2 linked regions of the Pseudorhizobium banfieldiae genome follow. The protein of the gene in region 1 binds, or shares a complex with, the protein of each later gene. Links are inferred from orthologs where the notes say so. Each region holds a gene or a part of one and is shown on either strand. Other genes may lie near its edges. The genes, in order: NT26_RS10140 and uvrB.

Region 1 (3,294 bases):
CACGAGGATTTCGCTCGTGAAGAGGTCACTACTCCGGCTAAGCCTATATTGTTTGGCAATGGCTTCAGGCTTCAGATACCGACGGAGAGGGATGTGCAGTTCACTGCGAAGTGCATCGCTTCTGCTACGACTTCCGGAACCGGATTGGTCGCAACAGCGGATTTGTTTCGCGTCGCGAAGTATGTTGCGGATACAGGAGACGCTGACTTTGCCGCTCTATGCAGGGTCTCCCTCCTTAAGGCTGCCGGTCTACTTTCGTTTCCTGAAGTACCCGCTACGGTCGAAGCGACTATGCTGATCGGAGAGGTCTGATAGTCCTTGTCTCACACCCGCTCCACAAACCCTTCCAGCACCCGCTTCTGGCCGGCCTTGTCGAAGTCGATGGTCAGCTTGTTGCCTTCGATCGAAGCGATGTTGCCGTTGCCGAACTTGATGTGGAAGACGCGGTCGCCGACGGTGAATTGCGAGGGCGTGTCGGCGACGGATTTCGCCACCAGTTCGCCCTCGATGGTACGGGTGCGCGGGCCGCTTTCGCCGTAGCCGATGCGTTCCACCGCGTGGCCGGAGCGGGTACCCCAGTTGTCGCGGGTGGCGTTCGTCTGGTTGGCCTGGGCACGCTTCCAGCCGGGAGTGGAATAGGTGTTGGCGAAGGGGTCGGCCTTGTCGAAGCGCGACTGGCCATAGCCGCCGCGCCCGCCATAGCCGCCATAGTTGCTGTCCGACGCCGCGACATCGACGTGATGCGCCGGCAGTTCGTCGAGGAAGCGCGAGGGCATGGTGGACTGCCACAGCCCGTGGATGCGCCGGTTGGAGACGAACCAGATGTGGCAGCGCCGCTTGGCGCGGGTGATGCCGACATAGGCGAGGCGGCGTTCCTCCTCCAGCCCAGAGCGGCCGCCCTCGTCGAGCGCCCGCTGGTGCGGAAAGAGACCTTCCTCCCAGCCGGGCAGGAAGACGGTGTCGAATTCCAGCCCCTTGGCGGAGTGCAGCGTCATGATCGAGACGGCGTCGAGATCCTCGTTCTGCTCGGCATCCATGACCAGCGAGACATGCTCGAGGAAGCCCCGCATGGACTCGAATTGCTCCATGGAGCGGATCAGTTCCTTGAGGTTTTCCAGCCGTCCAGGCGCTTCAGCCGACTTGTCGTTCTTCCACATGTCGGTATAGCCGGACTCTTCGAGGATCTGCTCGGCAAGCTCGATATGCGGAATCTTCTCAAGCCGTTCCTGCCAGTTCCTGAAGCTTTGAATCACGTCGAAGAGCGCCTTGCGCGCCTTCGGTTTCAGCTCGTCCGTCTCGATGATTTCGCTCGCGGCAGCCAGCATCGGGATGTCGCGGGCACGGGCATAGTCGTGGAGCGTGCGCACCGTCGTGTCGCCCAGCCCGCGCTTCGGCGTATTGACGATCCGCTCGAAGGCAAGGTCGTCGGCCGGCTGGCAGGTAAGGCGGAAATAGGCCATCGCGTCGCGGATCTCGAGCCGCTCGTAGAAGCGCGGGCCGCCGATGACGCGGTAGTTGAGGCCGAGGGTGACGAAGCGGTCTTCGAACTCGCGCATCTGGAAGGAAGCGCGCACGAGGATCGCCATGTCGTTCAGCGCATGCCGTTTTCCGTCGGCATCGCCGCGCTGCAGCCTCTCGATCTCCTCGCCCACGGCGCGGGCTTCCTCTTCGGAATCCCAGGCTGCGTGTACCTGCACCTTCTCGTCGTCCGGGTCGCTGCGGTCGGTGAACAGCGTCTTGCCGAGCCGACCCTCATTGTGGGCGATCAGGTGGCCGGCGGCGCCGAGAATGTGTTCGGTGGAGCGGTAATTGCGCTCCAGCTTGATCACCCTGGCGCCCAGAAAATCCTTCTCGAAGCGCAGGATGTTGTCGACCTCCGCACCGCGCCAGCCATAGATCGACTGGTCGTCGTCGCCGACGCAGCAGACGTTCTGCGGCACGCCCTTCGGCCGCTGGGCGAGCAGCCGCAGCCACATGTACTGGGCAGTGTTGGTGTCCTGGTACTCGTCCACCAGGATGTAGCGGAATTTGCCGTGATACTCCTTGAGGATATCCGGGTGGTCGCGGAAGATCGCGATCGGATGGAGCAGCAGGTCGCCGAAGTCGCAGGCGTTCAGCGTCTTCAGCCGGTCCTGGTAGGCGCGGTAGAGCTCGCGGCCCTTGCCGTTGGCGAAGGCGCGCGCGTCGCCCTCGGGTATGTCCTTCGGCGTCAGGCCCTTGTTCTTCCAGTTGTCGATCATGCCGGCGAACTGGCGGGCCGGCCAGCGCTTGTCGTCCAGCCCCTCCGCCTGGATCAGCTGCTTGATCAGCCGGATCACGTCGTCGGTGTCGAGAATGGTGAAGTCGGAACGCAGCCCCGCGAGCTCCGCATGGCGGCGCAGGAGCTTCACGCCGATCGAGTGGAAGGTGCCGAGCCAGGGCATGCCTTCAACCGCGCCACCGACGAGCACGCCGATGCGCTCCTTCATCTCGCGCGCCGCCTTGTTGGTGAAGGTGACGGCGAGGATCTGCGACGGGAAAGCCTTGCCCGTCGCAAGGATGTGGGCGATGCGGGTCGTCAGCACGCGCGTCTTGCCCGTGCCAGCGCCGGCCAGCACCAGCACCGGGCCGGCCAGCGTCTCAACGGCTTCTCGCTGCTCGGGATTGAGGCCGGAGAGATAGTCGGGCATTGCACGGTTCTGGTCGCGCGCGGCCATGGCGCGGGCGGCAATGCCGAGCCCGGATCCCTGTCCCGCGGCGGCCGGTGGTGGCGCCGGTTGCGAAGGACGGCGGGGTTCCGGTTCCTCGTCGAAGAACGGAATGTCGTCGAAAACGTTACTCATGCGGGTCAATGTAGTGATTCGGACCTGAAAGGCCAGAAAAGATGTTCTGGTTTCATTCCTGTCCTTTCACCAGCCGATGGCAAAATCAAGGTATGGCCGGCGAAATGCGGGGGAGGGGCAAGGATGTACAGCGCATGCATCAGACGCGCGATCTGACATCTGCGTGAAATCCCACGATGTTACAAATCCGTAAGGATGCCGATCGCGAATTGCATGTATAGTCGCCGGCATAGATATTGCCGCTATTCGATCCGAACTACTCCCGCCGGAGATCTTAATGCGCATCTGGAAGCAACTGCTCCTCAGTATCGTTGTGGTCGTCGTCGCCCTCTGTCTCTGGGTATTCATGGTGCCCGGAGCCGGCGACACGCTGGCGAGGATGGGCGTGCCCGAGCCGATCGTCGCGGCGATCCGGCCGCAGGCGGCTCAGAACGCGGAGGCTCCCGGCGCGGGCAGGAATGGCGGGCCGGGC
Region 2 (4,019 bases), 460 kb from region 1 along the record:
ACCGCCCGCGGCAGGCCGTATCGTGTCGGCCTCTGCCACTGCCTGGATTGCCGCAAGCATCACGGCGCCCTGTTCAACGCCTCGGCGATCTTTCCCGCCGACGCGGTGACGATCGAGGGCGAAAGCTCGGCCTATCAGGACCGGCACTTCTGCCCCCGCTGCGGCTCTCCCGTCTTCGGCGTCAGCGCCGACGAGATCGAGGTGGCGCTCGGCGCGCTCGATGCCCCCGACCGGTTCACCCCCACCTACGAGCTCTGGACGATCCGCCGCGAAACCTGGCTGCCGCCCTTCGCGCTGAAGCACCATTACGAGCGCGACCGCGAAAACACCGGCCGCACCGAGGACTGACGTCACCGGCCGGAGACAGCGCTTTCACGTTTCCCTTTTGTACTCATTTTTCCGCCCCGCCCTCTTCACTTTCCCCCGGACTCTCGCCATATTCCGGCGATGGCCAGATCCCCCCGCAAGTCCCCGCCCTCGAACGGCTTCGAGGAAGCCCCGCAATCCGGTTTCGAAGGCGCGCCGCTCTCGGGCTCCGTCTCCGACTGGGTGAAGCAGATGGAGGCGGAGGCGGAGGCCTCGGGCATCGAGACCCAGCGCGAAATCGCCTCGAAGGCAGGCAAGCACCGCAAGAAGATCGAGATCGCCGCCCGCGAAGCCGCGATCAAGGAGGCGGCGAAGGACAAGCCGAAAACCGCCAAGCACACCACCGCCTCCAAAACCGCCCGCGGCGTGTCCATCGGCGCCTCCTCCGACCCGAAGACCCGCGCCGCCGCCGGCCTCAACCCGGTCGCCGGCCTCGACGTGTCGCTGGAGGAAGCCAAGTCGCTCGCCCCCGGCGCCGTCACCGCCACCGTGGATGCGCTGGCGAAGCTCATCGAATCCGGCAATCCGCTGTTCAAGGACGGCAAGCTGTGGACGCCGCACCGCCCGGCCCGGCCGGAAAAGTCGGAAGGCGGCATTTCCATCCGCATGGCGTCGGAATACCAGCCCGCCGGTGACCAGCCGACGGCGATCGCCGATCTCGTCGAGGGCATCAACACGGGCGAGCGCTCCCAGGTCCTGCTCGGCGTCACCGGCTCGGGCAAGACCTTCACCATGGCCAAGGTGATCGAGGCGACCCAGCGCCCGGCCGTGATCCTGGCGCCCAACAAGACGCTCGCCGCCCAGCTCTACTCGGAGTTCAAGAGCTTCTTCCCGGACAATGCGGTGGAGTATTTCGTCTCCTATTACGACTACTACCAGCCGGAAGCCTATGTGCCGCGCTCCGACACCTATATCGAGAAGGAATCCTCGATCAACGAGCAGATCGACCGGATGCGCCACGCCGCCACCCGCGCCATCCTCGAGCGCGACGACTGCATCATCGTCGCCTCGGTCTCCTGCATCTACGGTATCGGCTCGGTGGAAACCTATACCGCCATGACCTTCCAGATGTCGGTCGGCGACCGGCTGGACCAGCGCCAGCTGCTCGCCGATCTCGTCGCCCAGCAATACAAGCGCCGCGACATGGACTTTCAACGCGGCAGTTTTCGTGTTCGGGGCGACACGATCGAGATCTTCCCCGCCCACCTGGAGGATGCCGCCTGGCGCATCTCCATGTTCGGCGACGAGATTGACGCGATCACCGAGTTCGACCCGCTGACCGGCCAGAAGACCGGCGACCTGAAGTCGGTGAAGATCTACGCCAACTCGCACTATGTCACGCCGCGCCCGACGCTGAACGCCGCCATCAAGTCGATCAAGGAGGAGCTGAAGCACCGCCTCGCCGAGCTCGAGGCTGCCGGCCGCCTGCTCGAAGCCCAGCGGCTGGAGCAGCGCACCCGTTACGACATCGAGATGATGGAGGCGACCGGCTCCTGCGCCGGCATCGAGAACTATTCGCGCTATCTCACTGGCCGCCGCCCCGGCGAGCCGCCGCCGACGCTGTTTGAATACATCCCCGACAATGCGCTGATCTTCATCGACGAAAGCCATGTCACCATCCCGCAGATCGGCGGCATGTATCGCGGCGACTTCCGCCGCAAGGCGACGCTGGCCGAATACGGCTTCCGCCTGCCGTCCTGCATGGACAACCGGCCACTGCGCTTCGAGGAATGGGACGCCATGCGCCCGCTCACCGTCGCCGTCTCCGCCACGCCGGGCAACTGGGAGATGGAACAGGCCGGCGGCGTCTTCGCCGAACAGGTCATCCGCCCGACCGGCCTCATCGATCCGCCTGTGGAAGTCCGCCCCGCCAAGAGCCAGGTCGACGACGTGCTCGGCGAGATCCGCGGGACCGCGCAGAAGGGCTACCGCACGCTCTGCACCGTGCTCACCAAGCGCATGGCCGAAGACCTCACCGAATACCTGCACGAACAGGGCGTTCGCGTCCGCTACATGCATTCCGACATCGACACGCTGGAGCGCATCGAGATCATCCGCGACCTGCGGCTCGGCGCCTTCGACGTGCTGGTCGGCATCAACCTGCTGCGCGAAGGCCTCGACATTCCCGAGTGCGGCTTCGTCGCCATCCTCGATGCCGACAAGGAAGGTTTCCTCCGCTCCGAAACCTCGCTGATCCAGACCATCGGCCGCGCCGCGCGAAACGTGGACGGCAAGGTCATCCTCTATGCCGACAATATCACCGGCTCCATGCAGCGGGCGATGGACGAGACCGCGCGCCGCCGCGAAAAGCAGATGACCTATAACGAGGAACACGGCATCACGCCGGAATCGGTGAAGCGCAATATCTCCGACATCCTCGATTCCGTCTACGAGCGCGACCATGTCCGCGCCGATATCTCCGGCGTCTCCGGCAAGGGCTTCGCCGATGGCGGCCACCTCGTCGGCAACAACCTCCAGGCGCATCTGAACGCTTTGGAAAAGGACATGCGCAACGCCGCCGCCGACCTCGACTTCGAAAAGGCCGCCCGCCTGCGCGACGAGATCAAGCGGCTGAAGGCGGTGGAGTTGTCGGCGATGGACGATCCGATCGCGAAAGATGAGGCTCGGGCACAGGAACGGGGTGGCAAAGCCGAGAGAAATGGTGGGCCGAGCGGCCGCCGCAGGCCAATCTCCCCCCTTGAGGGGGAGATGTCCGGCAGGACAGAGGGGGGCACTGCACCCTCTGCGCCCGAAGGCTTCCCCCCCTCTGCCCCTATCGGGGCATCTCCCCCTCAAGGGGGGAGATCGTCGGAACCCGCCTCCTACTTCGCCAAGCCCACGCTCGACAACATGGGCCCCGGCACCGACATGCCGACACCCCTGTTCCGCAAGAACACCCTCGATGGTGAGGAGCGGTCTGCGCAGCAGGGCAATCGATCCAGTGAATCGATTGCAGCGACGAACGCCCGGAGCGAAAGCGAAGGGCAGACCGGAGGCCCGGAGACATCGCTCTTCCGCAAGAACACGCTGGATGAAATGACCGTCGGACGCACGGAAAAGCCGGCGCAAGGCACCTTGCCGACCCGCCCGCCGGAAACGGTCAGCACCAAAAAGCGCTTCTCGCCGCTCCTGGAGGGCCAGCCGGAACGCGGCGAGACACCCACCTCTCGTTCGTCATCCTCGTCCTCGGGTCAGGCCCGAGGATTGACCCGAGGACCCAAGGATGATCCATCCTCGGACTCGATCCGAGGACCCGTCATCCGGGGTAAGGTCGGCGTCGGCAGCTACGAAGATCCCGGCGAGCAGAAGCGCAAGGGGCGGACGAAGGGCAAGACCGGGCGTCCGGGGCGGTAGTTCCGAGTCCCTTCTTCCGTTTTACGGGGAGAAGGATGCAGGGGCGCAGTCGAATGAGCCTGCACGCGATATGCGAACGGCAATTTCCCGGACATTTGCTGTCAAGCCAGTATACGCGCTCGATTGCGCCAACTGAGGAACCGGAACCAGAGTCAGGGCATCTCGAGAACCTAGTGCCTTGCCAGAATCCCGACTAACACCCATCGCTTAAGTCGAGGACGTAAAGGTGCTACCGGCGCAACCGGCCATGTGCAAGGTTAGATCCATCTCGAAGATCTGGCGTATACAGTATCGCTCAG

Evidence for each region.
Region 2: the proteins of NT26_RS10140 (region 1) and uvrB are in contact, whole or in part, in a crystal structure (PDB 7EGT), measured with the Thermus thermophilus proteins. The link is inferred for Pseudorhizobium banfieldiae from one-to-one orthologs. Residues at the interface, in WP_096412145.1 of Thermus thermophilus: His654, Arg656, Phe657, Gln666, Asp668, Glu669, Lys680, Arg681, Leu682, Ser683, Lys685, Tyr686, Ala687; in WP_096411307.1 of Thermus thermophilus: Glu23, Leu25, Arg26, Asp27, Gly28, Glu29, Arg30, Phe31, Arg55, Glu326, Asp327, Phe328, Glu379, Ser382, Gln383, His398, Gly400, Arg401.

The regions. Positions count from the first base shown.
Region 1 is NZ_FO082820.1:2,052,832-2,056,125, reverse strand. What follows is about bases 74-3,165. They hold NT26_RS10140 (ATP-dependent helicase), read right to left. Parts: upstream 2,823-3,165; coding sequence 324-2,822; downstream 74-323. Other genes in these bases: NT26_RS10135 (efflux RND transporter periplasmic adaptor subunit), read left to right, coding at 3,100-3,165; NT26_RS10145 (hypothetical protein), read left to right, coding at 74-312. Also shown: more of NT26_RS10145, read left to right, coding at 1-73; more of NT26_RS10135, read left to right, coding at 3,166-3,294. UniProt on the Escherichia coli protein: A helicase with DNA-dependent ATPase activity. Unwinds DNA duplexes with 3'-5' polarity. Translocates on single-stranded DNA with 3'-5' polarity. Initiates unwinding more efficiently from a nicked substrate than double-stranded DNA.
Region 2 is NZ_FO082820.1:1,594,035-1,598,053, reverse strand. What follows is about bases 104-3,920. They hold uvrB (excinuclease ABC subunit UvrB), read left to right. Parts: upstream 104-447; coding sequence 448-3,720; downstream 3,721-3,920. Other genes in these bases: NT26_RS07910 (GFA family protein), read left to right, coding at 104-348. In the rest of the region: more of NT26_RS07910, read left to right, coding at 1-103. UniProt on the Escherichia coli protein: The UvrABC repair system catalyzes the recognition and processing of DNA lesions. A damage recognition complex composed of 2 UvrA and 2 UvrB subunits scans DNA for abnormalities.